Regions from separate parts of the Bradyrhizobium sp. 62B genome, predicted to be linked through region 2. Evidence: riboswitches for the same ligand, from Rfam matches in the RefSeq annotation. Region 2 holds a riboswitch; each other region holds the start of a gene.
The links. Region 2 has a riboswitch for cobalamin ahead of ML401_RS12745 (TonB-dependent siderophore receptor). Riboswitches for the same ligand answer to the same signal wherever they lie in the genome.

Region 1 (5,050 bases), 710 kb from region 2:
CGGCGCGGCCGAACAGCGAGACCACGTCATTGAGGCGATGCTCGGCTCCCAGATGCAGCGCATATTGGGTCTCCTCGCTGGTCAGCGGCGACGCGCCGATGTCGGCGTTGAACGGCGCCGCCGCGTCGAAATTGTCGCGTGCCGCAAGCCTGACGTTCTGCACCCGCGCCCCGTAGGAGATGTCGGTCGTGGGCGCGACTCCCAATGTGTGCTGGAAATAACCGGCGACCGTCTGCTGCCTGAGGTCGTAATTGTGCCAGGCGGCGAGCCCCTGCCCGGCGCCGCGGTCCTGCCGGAAGCTCGCATCGTAGTAGTCGATGCCAGTCAGGAGCTGCGACGGCATGCCGAGCAGCAGGCTCTTCACGCTGAGCCGCGGCGTGATCGACCACGTCGTCAGGTTGGAATCGACATAAGTCGAGGTGAAGAAGGCAGGAACCGGCGCCGGGCTGGAGAAGAACGCGCTCTGCTGCTTCTTGTCGCGCACACCGCCGTCGACGATGAGATCGACGCCGTTGACCAGGGTCTTGGTGAAGCCGGCTGTCGCGCTAATGCCCTGCTGGTTGGCGTAGTTGAACGGCGTGCTGGTGCCTCGGCGGCTGGTCTTGAGCTCGTCGAGGCCGATGGAGGGATCGACGGTGCGGCCGCCCGGCAGGCGCAGCTCCTGATTGTCGCCGGTGACCGTGAGAAACGCCGTCAGGCCCGGCGTCGTGTAATTGAGATTGCCGACGCCATTCTGCTGGGAATAGCGATTGTTGTCGCGATAGCCGTCGGTGCTGACGGCATTGCCGTAGAACGAGGTCGACCACGGCCCGGAATTGAGCGAGGTCGAGACATTGCCGAGCCTGGTGTTGAACGAGCCGAAGGCGGCCTCGATGCGCGCGGTCACGGGCGGTCCGCCGCTTCCGGTCTTGGTGACGATGTTGATCACGCCGCCGACCGCGTTGTCGCCGTAGAGCACCGCGCCGGAGTTGCCGCGCGTGATCTCGATACGCTCGATGGAATTGAGCGGGATGGTGGAGAGGTCCACCTGCGCCATGTCGACATCATTGAGCCGCCGGCCGTTGACCAGCACCAGCGTGTTGGCGGTGGCAAAGGCGCCGAAGCCACGCAGGTCCACGCTGGTCTTGGCGCCGATCTGGCCGCCATAGAACGTCGTGATCTGGGCTCCCGGAGTCTGCGTGGCGATGATCTCGGCAAGCGTCTGCGACGGCGCATGCGCGATATCCGCGGCCGTGATGACGGTCGTGGCGGCTCCGACGATGCCGCCGTCACCCGCGACAGCCTCGGAGCCCGGGCCGGATGAGCCGGTGCCATTGCCTGCCGGCGCGACATTCGCGGCTCGCCGCGGCCTCGTCGTCTCGCCCTCACCGATCGCCCTGGCCCGCGTGCGGTTCTGATCGTCGGGCTTGCTCACCTCGACCGGCGGCAACTGCTCGGCGACAGCATGCTGGGCGAAGGCGGCGGAGAGACCGAGCGAATGGAGCGAGACGGATGCGAACAGGCCTACGCTGAGGCGCCGGGCAGCAGAAGCGAGACGGGACAATGTTGTAACCTCGGTATGACGTCGGTGGCACGTCACAGCGAACGAGGTTTCACGGCAGAGCGATGGGCTGCTCCGGTGAAGCCAATGTCTGTACTCCCCGACCGACATCCTCGCGTGTGACCACGGCTGACGGCAGGTCTCCTGGCTCGCGGGTCGTTACCTTGCGTCGCCTTCCCAGGACCGAGATTCCCAGTGGCACAGGACGAAAGATTCACCGCTTACAGTTGCGGGGGCAGCCGTGGCGTTGAGACAAATCCCGGCGTTGGGACGTCCCGCACCACATTCCCTTTTGATCTCCATGAGGAGAACCGTCACGATCATCTACGTGCCGTTCCGCCGGAGAGTCAATCGGCCAGTCGGTGTAGCAACTGCGGCTCAAGTCCGCCCTCGCAAACGCTGGGCCTGGGCCCAGGCGGCAGCGACATCGCGAGGCGGAACATCGACGCGCTTGATCGGGGTCAATTCGCCGGAGGCCGAGACGATCGCAGTCTCCTCGCGGCGGCAGCGCGTGCAGACAAAGCGAACCTCATGCGGCGACGCCGACCAGCTCGACCGCTTCACATTGGCCGCCATCGGCCAGGCGTCGCAATGCGAGCACGACACCAGAAATCGGCCGGGATCGAGCATACCCATTCCATCGGACTCCGCGTCCTGCCCTCGTCTTCAATGGCTAACCCATGTGAATCGTTCCGGTGCCCCAGCACCGTCGGTTCCGTCAGGCCTCGTCGGCGACGGCATTGCGCAGCAGGCCGACCTTGTCGATCTCGACCTCGACGACATCGCCCGCCTTCATCCAGAGCGGCGGGGTGCGCCGCGAGCCGACGCCGCCCGGCGTGCCGGTGGCGATGACGTCGCCGGGCTCGAGCCGGGTAAACTGCGAGCAATATTCGATCTGGCGCGGGATATCGAAGATCATCTGATCGATGGTGGTGTCCTGCACCACCTCGCCGTTGAGCCGGGTCTGCAGCCGCAGCGGCCCGACCTCTCCGACCTCGTCGGGCGTCACCAGGAACGGGCCGAAGGCGCCGGTGGCGGGAAAGTTCTTGCCCGGCGTGAACTGATGGGTATGGCGCTGGTAGTCGCGGACGCTGCCCTCGTTGTAGCAGGCATAGCCGGCCACATGGCCGAACGCCTCGGCGCGGGGGATGTAGCGGCCGGCCTTGCCGATCACGACGGCGAGCTCGCCCTCGAAGTCGAGCTGGGTCGAGACCTTCGGGCGGATGATGTCGGTGAGATGCCCGGTCTGGCTGTTGGCGAAGCGGCCGAACACGGTGGGATTGTCGACCTCGGTACGCCCGGTCTCCTTGCGGTGGTTCTCATAGTTGAGCCCGATGCAGAGGATCTTGTCGGGGTTCGGGATCACAGGCAGGAAGGCGATGCTGGCCAGCGGATGGCGCTTCGCCCGGGCTGCCGCGGCGGCGACCTCGGACAGAACGCCCGCGGCGATCGCCGATTTGAGATCGGGATAGCGATCGCCCAGCACCGCGCCGAGATCGGCCACGGCGTCGCCGTCCACCAGACCCCATGACGCCACGTTGTTGATTTCAAAGCTTGCGAATTTCATCCGATGTCCCCCTGCTCCAACCGACCCTATCAGGTCGAGATGGCGGGGACGATGGCGGCCGGGGATGGCGCGGTTGCGATCCCTGCAAGGCAGCAGGCGATGCGCTCAGCGCGCGCCCTTGAGGCTGCAGGAGGTCGTGCAGGTGACGGTTGTGCCGCGATCGCATGATTTGCAGGCATTGACGCACTGGTTCATGTCGCGGGGGTTGTAGCTGTAGTTCCGCAAGGGACAGACCGGCGTCGAGCCGGTGATGTCCTGCTCCTGGTCGCAGGCCGCCGTCATGAGCGCGATGATGATCACGGCAACGAGGCGCATGGGATTGCCCTGTGAGGCATGGCAAAACGACGTTCACGGCGCACGCTGCATTGCAGCGAACCCCGGCCTTCCCAACACGGGCACAGCCGATCAGCGACGCCCGCATGCCATCAGGATGCGCGCCAAACGTTAAGAACGGATTGCAGCCGGCCTCAGGCCGCCGCCTGAGTTTCCGCCGCCTTGGTCGCGATCGCCTGCCGCATGTCCAGCGCCAGCTGACGGTACTGCTCCGAAAGCTTCAGATAGAACTCGCGCTTGGTGCTGTCGGTGGCGAGCTTGGCGATCAGCTCGCATTCGGCGGTGAGCGTCTCGAACCGTTCCAGCCTGTCCTGAAGTTCTGGCATCGGCGTGTCCCCATCAAACGCCACAAGGACACCCAACCTAAGCCCGGGAAATAGGTCACGGCGAACATCGTTATCCCGTAGAAATAATTTTTCCGGTGCGGCAGGCTATTTGCTGTCGAGGCGCCAGGCGCCGTCCCATCCCTGGTCCGGCGGGCTCGCCTCGAACTGCGCGATGCGGCCGAGCATCGTGCGCGAGGGGCCGTCGCCGGGGACGGCTTCGAGCGCCGCGCCAAAGGCCGCGCGCGCCGCATCGAAGCGCCGGGCGCGATAGGCGGCGAGCGCCTCGGCATAGTGCGTGCGCAAGCCAAATTGCGCATCCGTGAGCGCGCCAGCCCTCGCCATCACCTCGAAGATCGTCTGCGGCGCGGTCTGGCCGGCGACTGCCAGGCGATCGATTTCGCGCAGCTCGAGCTGCGATCCGATCGCCTCGGCGGTGGCCTGCGAGATCAGGATGCGGGTGCCGTAGACCTTGTTGACGGCTTCCAGCCGCGAGGCCAGGTTCACGGCATCGCCCATCACCGTGAAGCTCATCATCAGCTCCGAGCCGATGCTGCCGGTCAGCACCTCGCCGGTTGCGATGCCGATCCGCAAATCGCACGGCGCGGGCATGGCGCGAATGCCGAGCAGGTCCGGCAGCTGGCGCTGCAGCGCGGGCACCTGGTCGGCCATCTCGATGGCCGCGGTGCCGGCAAGCAGCGCCTGCTCGCCCTCCTCGATGAAGGGCGGGCCCCAATAGGACATGATGGCGTCGCCGATATATTTGTCGATGACGCCGCGATTGCTTCGGATGGGAGCGGACATCACCGTGAAATAGTGGTTCATCACCCTGACGAGGCCGCGCGGCGTCATGCCTTCGCTCATCGAGGTGAAGCCGCTCATGTCGCAGAACATGATGGTCATGACCCGGCGCTCGCCGTCGATCGCGACCTCCGGCCGGTCGATCAGCCCCTGCACCACCTTGGGATCGATGTAGCGGCCAAAGGTCTCGCGGATCCGCTCGTTGTGGCGGAGCTGCTCGGTCATGCGGTTGAAGGCCGCGGCGAGCTCGCCGATCTCGTCCTGGGTGGAGACGGTGATGGTCTTGTCGAAGCGGCCGGCCTCGATCTCGCGGGCACCGGCGAGCAGCAGCCGCACCGGGCGCGTGATGCCGCTGGACACCAGAAGCGCAAAGATCAAGCCGACGATCGCGGCGAGCAAGGTCACGACGCCCGAAACGACGATCGCCTGATGCTGGCGGCTGATCACCTGCGACGTCGAGAAGAACACCTGCGCCAGCATGTCGGC
Region 2 (5,050 bases):
AGCTGTCCGCGCGAGAACAGCCGGCCATGGTCCATCGAGAGCCAGCCGCTGAAGATCCAGCTGAGCACGAACAGCGTCACGGCAAGGCCGAGGACGTGATGCCATGCGTGCCACCCGCGATAAGGCGTTGCGGGGCGGCCACCCCGCATCGTGATCCGCACGATTCCGAGCGCCGCACCCAGCACGGCTGCGATCAGGGCCAGCAACGACAATGTCCAGACGACGCCGTCCCACAGCGCCCAGTCGCGTCTCAGCACCGTCGGATAGATCCAGTGCAGCACGCTGCCGGCCCAATTCCAGCCGCGCTCGCCTCGCGTCGTATCCAGGACGACCTCGCCGGTGCGCGAGGAGACATAGAGCTCCGTTCCGGCGGCATCGCCGAGGGCGATGCGAAACAACGGCCGGTGACGATCGAAGCCGTTCGGCACGGTCCACTGATCGTAATCCGCTTTCGCGAGCAACGTTGCGTGCGCGGCATCGAGCCCGCGGTTGCGGGCGTGATCCCGCCCGATGGCGAGCGCCACATCGGAGGACACCACTTCTGCGTCGCTCCCGTCGGAGCCGCGCACGGCGCGCAGGCGCGATGGTCCCGTAATGACATAAGCGAGCCCATCGCTTCGCCGGATCAGCCTGACACGCGTGGCGTCCGTGATTCCGCTCGCGACGACGGCATCGGCAACCGCGATCCGCGCATCCGTCCGGTCCAGCGGCGCAAGGCCGGCAAAGCGCTCCGCTTCCGTCAGCGACGGAAACGGAACGAAGTGCATCACGATTCCCGTCGCGAACCACATCGCGAACAGCAGGCAGAACGCGATCCCGAGCCAGCGATGCAGCAGGACGATCGCGGCCATCATGCGGTCAGCGCCCTACCATTTGAACGCCGCCGAGAGTTCATAGGTGCGCGGCGCACCGAGCAGGATCTGATCGGGATAGAACGGATCGCCCCAGATCGCGTAGCGCTTGTCGGTGATGTTGCGGACGCGGAAGGTCAGGCGGGCCTGGTCGACCGCACCAAACACGGTCTTGGGAATGTCGACGAAGGCGTAGACGTCCGCGACGGTGTAGGCCTTCATCGTCACCGTGTTGGCGTCGGTGTTGTAGCGGTCGCCGACATGGCGGCCGGTGATTCCGAGCTCCACCGGCCAGGGCGTGAAGAACCGATACGATGCGCCGGCATTGGCGACGATGCGCGGTACGTTCGGCGGCGTGTTGCCGGAAAACGATCCGCCGACGAAATTGTAATCGGCATAGCGCGCATCGACATAGGCAATGTTGCCCCACAGCCGCAACGGATCGATCGGACGCACCGAGGCGGCAAGCTCCACGCCCTTGGATTCCTGCCGCCCCGCGATGTTGAGCGCCTGCCCGCCGGCCGCGGCATAGACGTTCTTGCGCAGGATGTCGTAGGCCGAGAACGACCATTCCGCCCTGTTGTCCCAGAACAGGTGCTTGACGCCGGTCTCGTAGGTGCGCGCGGTGGTGAGATCGAGCGGCTGGGTCGGTGACAGCAAAAAGATGTTGTTGGCCGAGACGTCTGCGCCGGTGGCGTATTGACTGAAGAAGGTCAGGCCCGGCACGGCCTCCCAAGTGTAGCCGATGCGTCCCGTCACCGGCGCCCAGTCCTTGGTGTAAGGGAAACCCGCGTTCACAACCCCTACCGCGTCGGTCGAATTGCGGTCGAGCCCGATATGCTCGACGCGCAGGCCGCCGATCAGCGAGAACGTCCGCGTCAGCTTCAGCCGGTCCTCGAACGACAGCGCCTCGTTGTCGATCCGGGCGGTCTGCTGCTTGGTCGTAAGCGTGCCGTAGAAGCCGCGGTTGGGATCGACGAGGGACACGGAATCGCCGGGGAAATTGGCGGCGCCCGGCCTGACGAAATAGAGATAGCTCGAGGACAACGTCGTGACCAACCGGTTGCCGAAACCGGCGATGTCTGTGTCCCAGATCAGGTCTGTGACATTGCCGACGAGACGCTGGCTATGGGCGACGTAAAAGCGCTCGCGATCGACCAGGTTCGTTCCGGAATTGAACGCCTCAACCTCATTGTTGAACCACGTGCGCTCGGCGCCGTAGCCATAGGCTTGGCTCTTCAGCATGAGGTCAGGCGCCAGCTTCAGCTCGAAGCCACCGCGGAGCCACACTTCCTGCGCCACGTTGCGATTGTCGAGAACGTTGTAATTGGTGTTGAAGGTGCGGTCGTCGATGGTGACGGCGCCGAGGTTGGTCTTGTTGTAGTTCGAGACGTAATTGCCGGACACGATCCCGCTCGTCGCATGCGCGCCGCTGAAGGCGACCGGCACCAGCGGCGCGCCCCAATAGGCCTTGCCGCGATCCTCGCGATATTCGATCGCGCCCCAGACCTTGAGGCTGTCGGAGATGCGGTAGTTGAGCTGACCCGACACATCCAGCATCTTGGTATTGGTGTCGTCGACAAAACCGTTGAGCGAGGAACGGCTGATGTCGAAGCGGTAGTCGAGGCCTTGCACGTTGGTGCTGCCGCCCGAGCCGTAATGCGCGCGGAACGAGTTCAGCGAATCCCAGGCGAAGTCAGCCTCGTTCCGGATCGGTCCCGTATGCGGCTGCTTGGTGACGAAATTGATCGCACCGCCGGCAGCGCCCTCGCCTGACATCAGCGAGGCCGGACCCTTGAGGAATTCGACGGCTTCCAGATTGGCGGTGTCCATGATCCGCGAGGTCATGTTCTGCGGGCCGATCTTGATGCCGTTGTAGAGCGTGTTGATCTGGCTGTTGGTGAAGCCGCGCATCGAGAAACCTGCCGGCTCCCCCGGCGCATCCCCGGAGGTGACGCCGACCGCGCCCTGCGCGACCTCGGACACGGTGCGATAGCCCTGCTCGCGCATGGTCTCGGCCGAGATCACCTCGACGGTCGCCGGCGTCTCGCGCACCGTCAGGCCGAGCCGCGAGGCGCTTTCGGCCACCGCATTGCTGTTGAGCGGTGTCGCCGCCTGCGTCTGTACGGCATCGCCCGGCACCGCAGGCTTTGGCGCTGCCGTCACAGCGGATCTGCGCGACGACGCGCGGCGGGCGCTTTGCCCCTCCCGGCTAGCAGGCTTCGCCTGCTTGCGGGATTGGGCCGGCGAGATTTCGACCGCCGGCAGCCGTTCGCGAGCCTGCTGCGCCATCGCGGCGGGCAGATCGGCCACTGCCAACGTGAGCGCTGCGGAGGCGATCAGGAAGCGGCGCGGTCGTAGGATGCGGATGGAAGACACGGCACAAAACCTCGGTATGACGTCAGTGGCACGTCACAGCGAACGAGGTCTCACCTTGGGCCTTGCAGCCGTCCGATGAAGCCGAATGTCTGTACTCCCCGACCGACATCTTCGCGTGTGACCACGGCTGACGGCAGGTCTCCTGGCTCGCGGGTCAGTACCTTGCGTCGCCTTCCCGGGACCGAGATGCCCAGTGGCTCGTGATGCAAGATTCGCCGCTTACAGTTGCGGGGGCAGCCACGGCATTGGGGACAATTTCCCCGCACCGCATTCCCTTTTCATCCCCTCTCGGGGAAACCGTCGCGAGCATCTAGGATTACCATCGCGACGGAGTCAATGTATCCCATGCGCTGTTATTGCCACAGCGACCAACTTCCTTGGAGATGAGCATGGAAGGCGAGACCTTCCTCTGGCTGATCCGGCATGCGCCGGTCGACGGCATCAAAGGCACCATCCACGCCGCCGACGCACCGGCCGACCTCGGCGATCGCGCGCAATTGGAGGCGCTGCAGCGCCATCTGCCGCGGAATGCCGCAAGCTATGCCAGCCCGTCGCGGCGTACGGTCGAGACGGCGCGCGCGCTGGGGCTCGAACCGGAGCTGGTCAGCGAATTCCGCGAGCAGGATTTCGGCGACTGGACCGGCCATCGGCACGACGAACTCGCTGCCACCGGCGGCGAGACTTACGCCCAGTTCTGGAATGATCCGGCAGGCGGGCGGCCACCGGGCGGCGAAAGCTTTGCGGATCAGGTCGCGCGTGTCCGGCTGGGCCTGTCGCGGATCGGAGCCGGACCGGCCACGCTCGTCGTGCATTCCGGCACCATCCGCGCAGCGCTCTGCATCGCGCTGGATCTCACGCCGCAGGCCGCCTTGCGCTTCGTGATCGATCCGCTGTCGCTGACCCGGATCGATCGCCTCGCGACCGGATGGCGCGTCGTCTCGGTCAATCAGCGGGTCAGCTAGGCCTGTCCGGCACATTGGCTTCGGCAAAGGTCGCCATGCCGTTGTGGAGTGCGCAGGCGCTGCGCACCAAGGGCAGCGCGATGGCGGCGCCCGATCCCTCGCCGAGCCTGAGATCGAGGCTGATCAGCGGCTGCACGTTCAGCGCGCGCAGCACCAGCCGGTGCCCCTGCTCGGCCGATTGATGCGACGGCAGCAGGAACGGCTGGCACAACGGGTTCAGCCGCACTGTTGCGAGCGCTGCGACCGACACGATGAAGCCGTCGATCAATACGGGAATGCGGCGCTGCGCGGCCGCGATGATCGCGCCCGAGATCGCCGCGATTTCGAGACCGCCGACGGCGCACAGGATTTTTTCGGGCGAAACGCCGGCAACGCCATGATGCGCGATCGCCGCGTCGATCACCCGCGCCTTGTGCGCCCGGCCAGCGGCATCGACGCCGGTCCCGCTGCCTGCGATCTCCTCGGCGCTGATGCCGAGCAGGCTCGCGGCAATCGCTGCCGATGTGGTGGTGTTGCCGATCCCCATCTCGCCGAAGATCAGGAGATCAGGCGGGTTGGCCGCCGCACGCGCGACCGCGCGCTGGCCGGCCTCGAAGGCGAACGCCAGTTCCGCAGGTGTGAGCGCGGCTTCGACGCTGAAATCGCGCGTGCCATAGCGCGGCTTGTCGGTGACGATTCCCGTCATCTCCTCCTGCGCAAGCGTGCCGGCGTCGACCACTTCCAGGCTGCAGCCAAGCTCGCGCGCCAGCACCGAGATCGCGGCACCGCCCGCGGCAAAATTCGCCATCATCGCGATGGTCACCGCTTGCGGATAGGCCGACACGCCCTGGGCGACGATGCCGTGGTCGCCGGCGAAGA
Region 3 (5,050 bases), 270 kb from region 2:
GCGCCAAGGATCCGCTGATCGCGGACCAGGTTGCGGTCAACTACCGCAAGGCCGACATCACGGACCGCCAGAAGGCGATGCTCGATTTCGCCGTCCGCGTCTCGACCGAGGCCTACGAGGTTTCCGAGTCCGATTTCGCCGCGCTGAAATCGCACGGCTTCACGGAGGAGGACGTCTGGGACATTGCCGCGATCACGGCCTTTTTCGGCCTCTCCAACCGGCTTGCCAACGTCACCAGCATGCGTCCGAACGCGGAGTTCTACAGCATGGGACGCGGCTGACGGAGTTTCGCTCATTCACGATCGGGCGGCTCGTGCGACTTAGGCGTTTCGACAAATCCGGAAGTTGGTCTTGCTCGATCGGCGTCTTGATTGGGAGAGGTGAAGAGATGACAGACTTCGTAACGCCGCAAGAGATGGCGGAGATGATACCCTCGGGGTGCAAGCTCGGTCTGGCGCCTGACGATTACGCTGCGTCCCCTGGAATGATTCGGCTGCTGATCGATCGCGGCGTTCGCGGTCTGCATGTGGTGTGTGCGCCGATCGGCGGCATGCAGGTCGACATGCTGATCGGCGCCGGCGCCGTGACGACGCTGGAGACCAGCGCCGTCAGTCTCGGCGAAGCCGGCGGCGCCCCCTGTTTCAGCCGGGCCGTCCGCGACGGGGCCATTCGCCTGCGCGATGCGACCCGTCCCGCGGTGTTCGCAGGCCTGACGGCCGCCGAGAAGGGCGTGCCGTTCATGCCGATCCGCGGCATCATCGGCAGTGACGTCCTCAAGAAGCGGGACGACTGGAAGGTGACGTCGAATCCGTTCGATGACGGCGAGAAGATCGTCGTGGTCTCGGCGATCCAACCTGACATTGCCTTGTTTCATGCGCCCGAAGCAGACCGGTTCGGCAACGTTCGGCTGGGGCGCCGGCGCGAAACGATGCTGCTGGCGCACGCCTCGAAGAAGGCGTTTGTGACCGTCGAGCGCATCTCCGAGACGTCACTGCTCGAGGACGAGAAAATGGCCGCGGGCGTCCTGCCTGCAATCTATGTGAGTGCGGTGGCGCAGTTGAAGAACGGCGGATGGCCCACGGGGCTTTACGCCGAGTACCCCAGGGATGGACAGGAAGTCGAGAAATACGCGCGCGCGGCGCGCTCGCCGGAGGGTTTCCAGGCCTATATCCGGGGTTCGAGGAGCGCGGCATGAGCGAGGCGTGCACCAGCCGCGAGCTGATGATCTATACGATCTCGCGGCTGCTGAAGGGCGTGCGGCATGTTGCGGTCGGTCAATCCTCGCCGATGCCGGCGGCCGGTGCGATGCTGTTGCGTGCGCTCAACGAGCGTGACGGAGCGGAGCGCGTGCAGGTCTCGATCCTCGGATCGGTCAAGCACAATTCCTTCACCGGAGGAGCCGAGGAGCTGTTCGATTGCGCCGCGCAGGGGCGCCTGGATGCCTTCTTTCTCGGCGGTGGCCAGATCGACGGCCGGGGCAATGTCAATCTCGTCGGCACCGGCGACTACCCGAACAATCCGGTTAGGTGGCCCGGCTCGTTCGGCTCCGCCTATCTGTACTTCCTCGTTCCGCGGGTCATTCTATTCCGCGAGGAGCACAGCCTGCGGTCCCTGGTAGAGCGCGTGGACTTCGTGTCTGCGCCTGGGGTCACCGACGAGACGGTCTATCGGCGCGGCGGCCCGCATGCGCTGCTGACCAACGCGGCGCTATTCTCCTTCGACCGGGAGGCGGGGCGCTTTCGCCTCGAGAGCACGCATCCCGGCTATGGTTGGCGCGACATTCGCGGCACGACGGGCTTTGCCTACGACAACGAGCAATGCGAGGTCACGACGCCGTCGCCGGACGACGCGACGCTGGCCTTGATCCGGGGACGGATCCGCGAGGAGCTGCGCGAATGCTATCCGCAGTTCGCGGGCAACATGCCGGGTCCGGGGTAGGGGATCGCGTCTGCACTCTGCGGTCGGGTTAGGGCGCGTACTCATGAACATTCGTCGATATCTGCCTCGCTTCGATACTGCCGTCCTCATGCAATTGCGGCAGATGTCGCGAAGGGCCACACCTGATTTGGACCGAGGGGCGAAACGCCGCCCCCGGGTGGATGCCAATTCGCCCGATGGCCAGTTGACAGTCCTTTGCAACTAAAACTAGGTTGCCTGCGACGGTTCTCTTTCGGGAGATCAATAGGGAATACGGTGCGGGTGTCCCCCAACGCCGTGGCTGCCCCCGCAACTGTAAGCGGCGAGCCTTCGTCAAAAGCCACTGGGCCTGCGGGCCTGGGAAGGCGGCGACAGGCAACGACCCGCGAGCCAGGAGACCTGCCGTCAGTCGTGGTCACACGCGAGCACATTGGGCGGGGTGTCCTGATGAGTGTTGAGCTGCCTTCCTCTTGAGGCAGCGGCCAAGCTGCGTTCGCGGTGACGTGCCACGTTATCGCGAGACTATTGATGACCTCCCGTAAGATCTTCGCGCCACGCTGCGCGTTGCTCCGTTCAGTTGCATTTTCCTGCCTCGTGGTGTCGAGCAATGGCTGGGCACAATCCGCAAGACCAGCGCAGACGCTCGATCCTGTCGTAGTGGAGCCGTCGGCGAAGCCACCGAATGCCCGGAGCGCCCGACGCAGCAATGCCACGCGCCTCGCGCGCCCACGCCAGCAGCGAAACGCAGCTACCGCCGAAACGCGGGCTCCGACGACCAACCCAGCGGGTCCCGTATTCGCCGCACCGACGCTCAACCTCACCGGCGCTAGCACGGCCGGCAGCCGACTAGGCCTGACGCGACTGCAGACGCCGGCCAGCGTGGAGGTGATCTCGGCCAAGACCATTTCTGAACGCGGCCAGCAGAACATCCTCGACGCGGTGACGCAGAACGCCACCGGCTTCACTGCAAGCCCGGCACCAGGCAACGGCGGCGTCTCGTTCAACACCCGCGGCTTCACGGGCCTTGGGTCTGTCATGACGCTCTATGACGGCACCCAGCTTTATATCGGCGCCGGCACCGTGACCTTTCCGTTCGACACATGGTCGACCGAGCGCATCGAGGTATTGCGCGGCCCTGCTTCGGTGATGTACGGCGCGGGTGCGGTCGGCGGCGCCATCAACGTCGTCTCGAAACTGCCATCGTGGGTCCCTCGCAACCAGGCCGAGATGTCGCTGGACAGCAACATGACGCGGCGAATTGCCGTGGATAGCGGAGGTCCAGTGAGCAGGGACGTCGCCTATCGCATCACCGCCACCGGCAACATGTCGGACGGCTGGGTTGATCGTGACAAGACTTCGAATGTCGCGCTCCATGCCGTGGTCCAGATCAGGCAGAACGAAGACGTCACCTGGACACTGTCCACGGACTATGGCGACCGCAACCCCTCACGTTACTTCGGCACGCCGCTGATCAACGGCATGCTCAATGAATCTCTTCGGTTCAAGAACTACAACGTCAGCGACAGCCACATCCGATACCAGGATAGCTGGAGCCAGGCGAAGACGGAATGGCAGGTCGCTGATGGCATCTCGATCCAGAACACGCTCTACTACCTGAACTCCAAGAGGCACTGGAAGGACGTCGAAAGCTACGCTTACAATCCCGGCACCGGCCTGATCAATCGAAGCAGCTATATCGAGATTTTTCACGACCAGCAGCAGGTCGGCAATCGCATGGATGCGAAGTTTCGTGGGCATGTCTTCGGCATGGCCAACGAGTTCCTGGCAGGCTTTGACGTCAACAGCATCAACTTTACCCATACCAACAACTCGCCCTATGGCGGCTCGTCGTCCGTCAACCCCTACAGCTTCGTTCCAGGCGTGTTCAACAGTCCGAACGCCACGGTCCCCAGTTTCGGCAGCGTAACCAACCAATACGCGCTGTTCGCCGAGAACCGGCTGTCGGTCACCGAGCAATTGTCCCTGATTGCCGGCATCCGCCAGGATGAGCCGACGGTCACGCGCACCGACTATGTCACGCCCGCCAACAGCTTCGAAAAGTCGTTCTCCTCGACGACCTGGCGCGCCGGCGCGGTCTATACGCCCGTCAAGGACCTCGCTTTCTATGGCCAATATTCCACCGCGGTCGATCCGGTCGGGGGGATCATCTCGCTGTCGTCCGCCAACAAGAATTTCGATCTGGCCACCGGCAGACAGATCGAGATCGGCGTCAAGCAATCGTTCTGGGGCGGCCGGGGTGAATGGACACTGGCCGGCTACGAAATCGTGAAGAACAACCTGCTGGCCCGCGATCCCAACGTTCCTTCGCTCACCGTCCAGGTCGGCCAGCAATCATCGCGTGGGATCGAAGCATCAGTCGGATTCCTGCTCGACTATGGCTGGCGAATAGATGCAAACACCGCCTTCCTGCGCGCGAAGTACGACGACTTCGTGCAATCGGTTGGTGGCGCAGCCGTGAACTATGCCGGCAACGTGCCGGTCAACGTACCGCAGACCGTTTCCAACATCTGGGCGACCTGGGCCTTTGCACCCAACTGGTCGGCCAATGCGGGCGTGCAGATCGTCGGCAAGACCTACGCGGACAATGCCAACACGATGACGCGCCCGGCCTACAACATCGTCAATGCCGGCGCGCAGTGGAAGCCCGATCTCAACACCACCGTGTCGTTCCGCGTCTACCATCTCTTCGATGAGATTTACACGACGTCCGGCGGCACCACGCAGTGGCTGCTCGGAATGCCTCGCACGGCCCAACTCGCCGTCAACGTGAAGTTCTGAGCGTGTCACGCACCCTGAAACGCACGCTCCGGCGGTGGCTGTATATCGGCCACCGCTGGCTCGGCATCGTCACCTGCCTGTTCTTCGCCATGTGGTTCATGTCAGGCGTGGTGATGATGTATGTCGCGTTTCCCGGTCTTGCCGACAAGGAAAGGCTGGCAGCGCTTCCCGACATTCAATGGGAGAAGGTGAAGCTATCGCCGGACGATGCGATGAGGGTCGCAGGCGCGACGCGCTACCCGCGCGATCTCCGGCTCGCCATGCTGGCCGACGAGCCGGTGTATCGGATGATTGGCTGGGACGGTCAGCGGCAGGCGATCTCCGCGGCCGATGG

Region 1: another riboswitch for cobalamin. It lies ahead of ML401_RS16155 (TonB-dependent receptor); the one in region 2 lies ahead of ML401_RS12745 (TonB-dependent siderophore receptor).
Region 3: another riboswitch for cobalamin. It lies ahead of ML401_RS13975 (TonB-dependent siderophore receptor); the one in region 2 lies ahead of ML401_RS12745 (TonB-dependent siderophore receptor).

Annotation. Positions count from the first base shown of each region.
Region 1 is NZ_CP092841.2:3,447,761-3,452,810, reverse strand. It holds gene ML401_RS16155 (TonB-dependent receptor) at 1-1,543, opposite strand, end outside; cobalamin riboswitch at 1,657-1,871, opposite strand; gene ML401_RS16150 (hypothetical protein) at 1,919-2,176, opposite strand; gene ML401_RS16145 (fumarylacetoacetate hydrolase family protein) at 2,259-3,107, opposite strand; gene ML401_RS16140 (hypothetical protein) at 3,213-3,422, opposite strand; gene ML401_RS16135 (hypothetical protein) at 3,575-3,766, opposite strand; gene ML401_RS16130 (adenylate/guanylate cyclase domain-containing protein) at 3,872-5,050, opposite strand, start outside.
Region 2 is NZ_CP092841.2:2,733,264-2,738,313, reverse strand. It holds gene ML401_RS12750 (PepSY domain-containing protein) at 1-854, opposite strand, end outside; gene ML401_RS12745 (TonB-dependent siderophore receptor) at 867-3,230, opposite strand; cobalamin riboswitch at 3,345-3,547, opposite strand; gene ML401_RS12740 (histidine phosphatase family protein) at 3,620-4,192, shown strand; gene cobT (nicotinate-nucleotide--dimethylbenzimidazole phosphoribosyltransferase) at 4,185-5,050, opposite strand, start outside.
Region 3 is NZ_CP092841.2:3,002,577-3,007,626, forward strand. It holds gene ML401_RS13960 (peroxidase-related enzyme) at 1-281, shown strand, start outside; gene ML401_RS13965 (CoA transferase subunit A) at 389-1,195, shown strand; gene ML401_RS13970 (CoA-transferase) at 1,192-1,938, shown strand; cobalamin riboswitch at 2,144-2,339, shown strand; gene ML401_RS13975 (TonB-dependent siderophore receptor) at 2,446-4,716, shown strand; gene ML401_RS13980 (PepSY domain-containing protein) at 4,719-5,050, shown strand, end outside.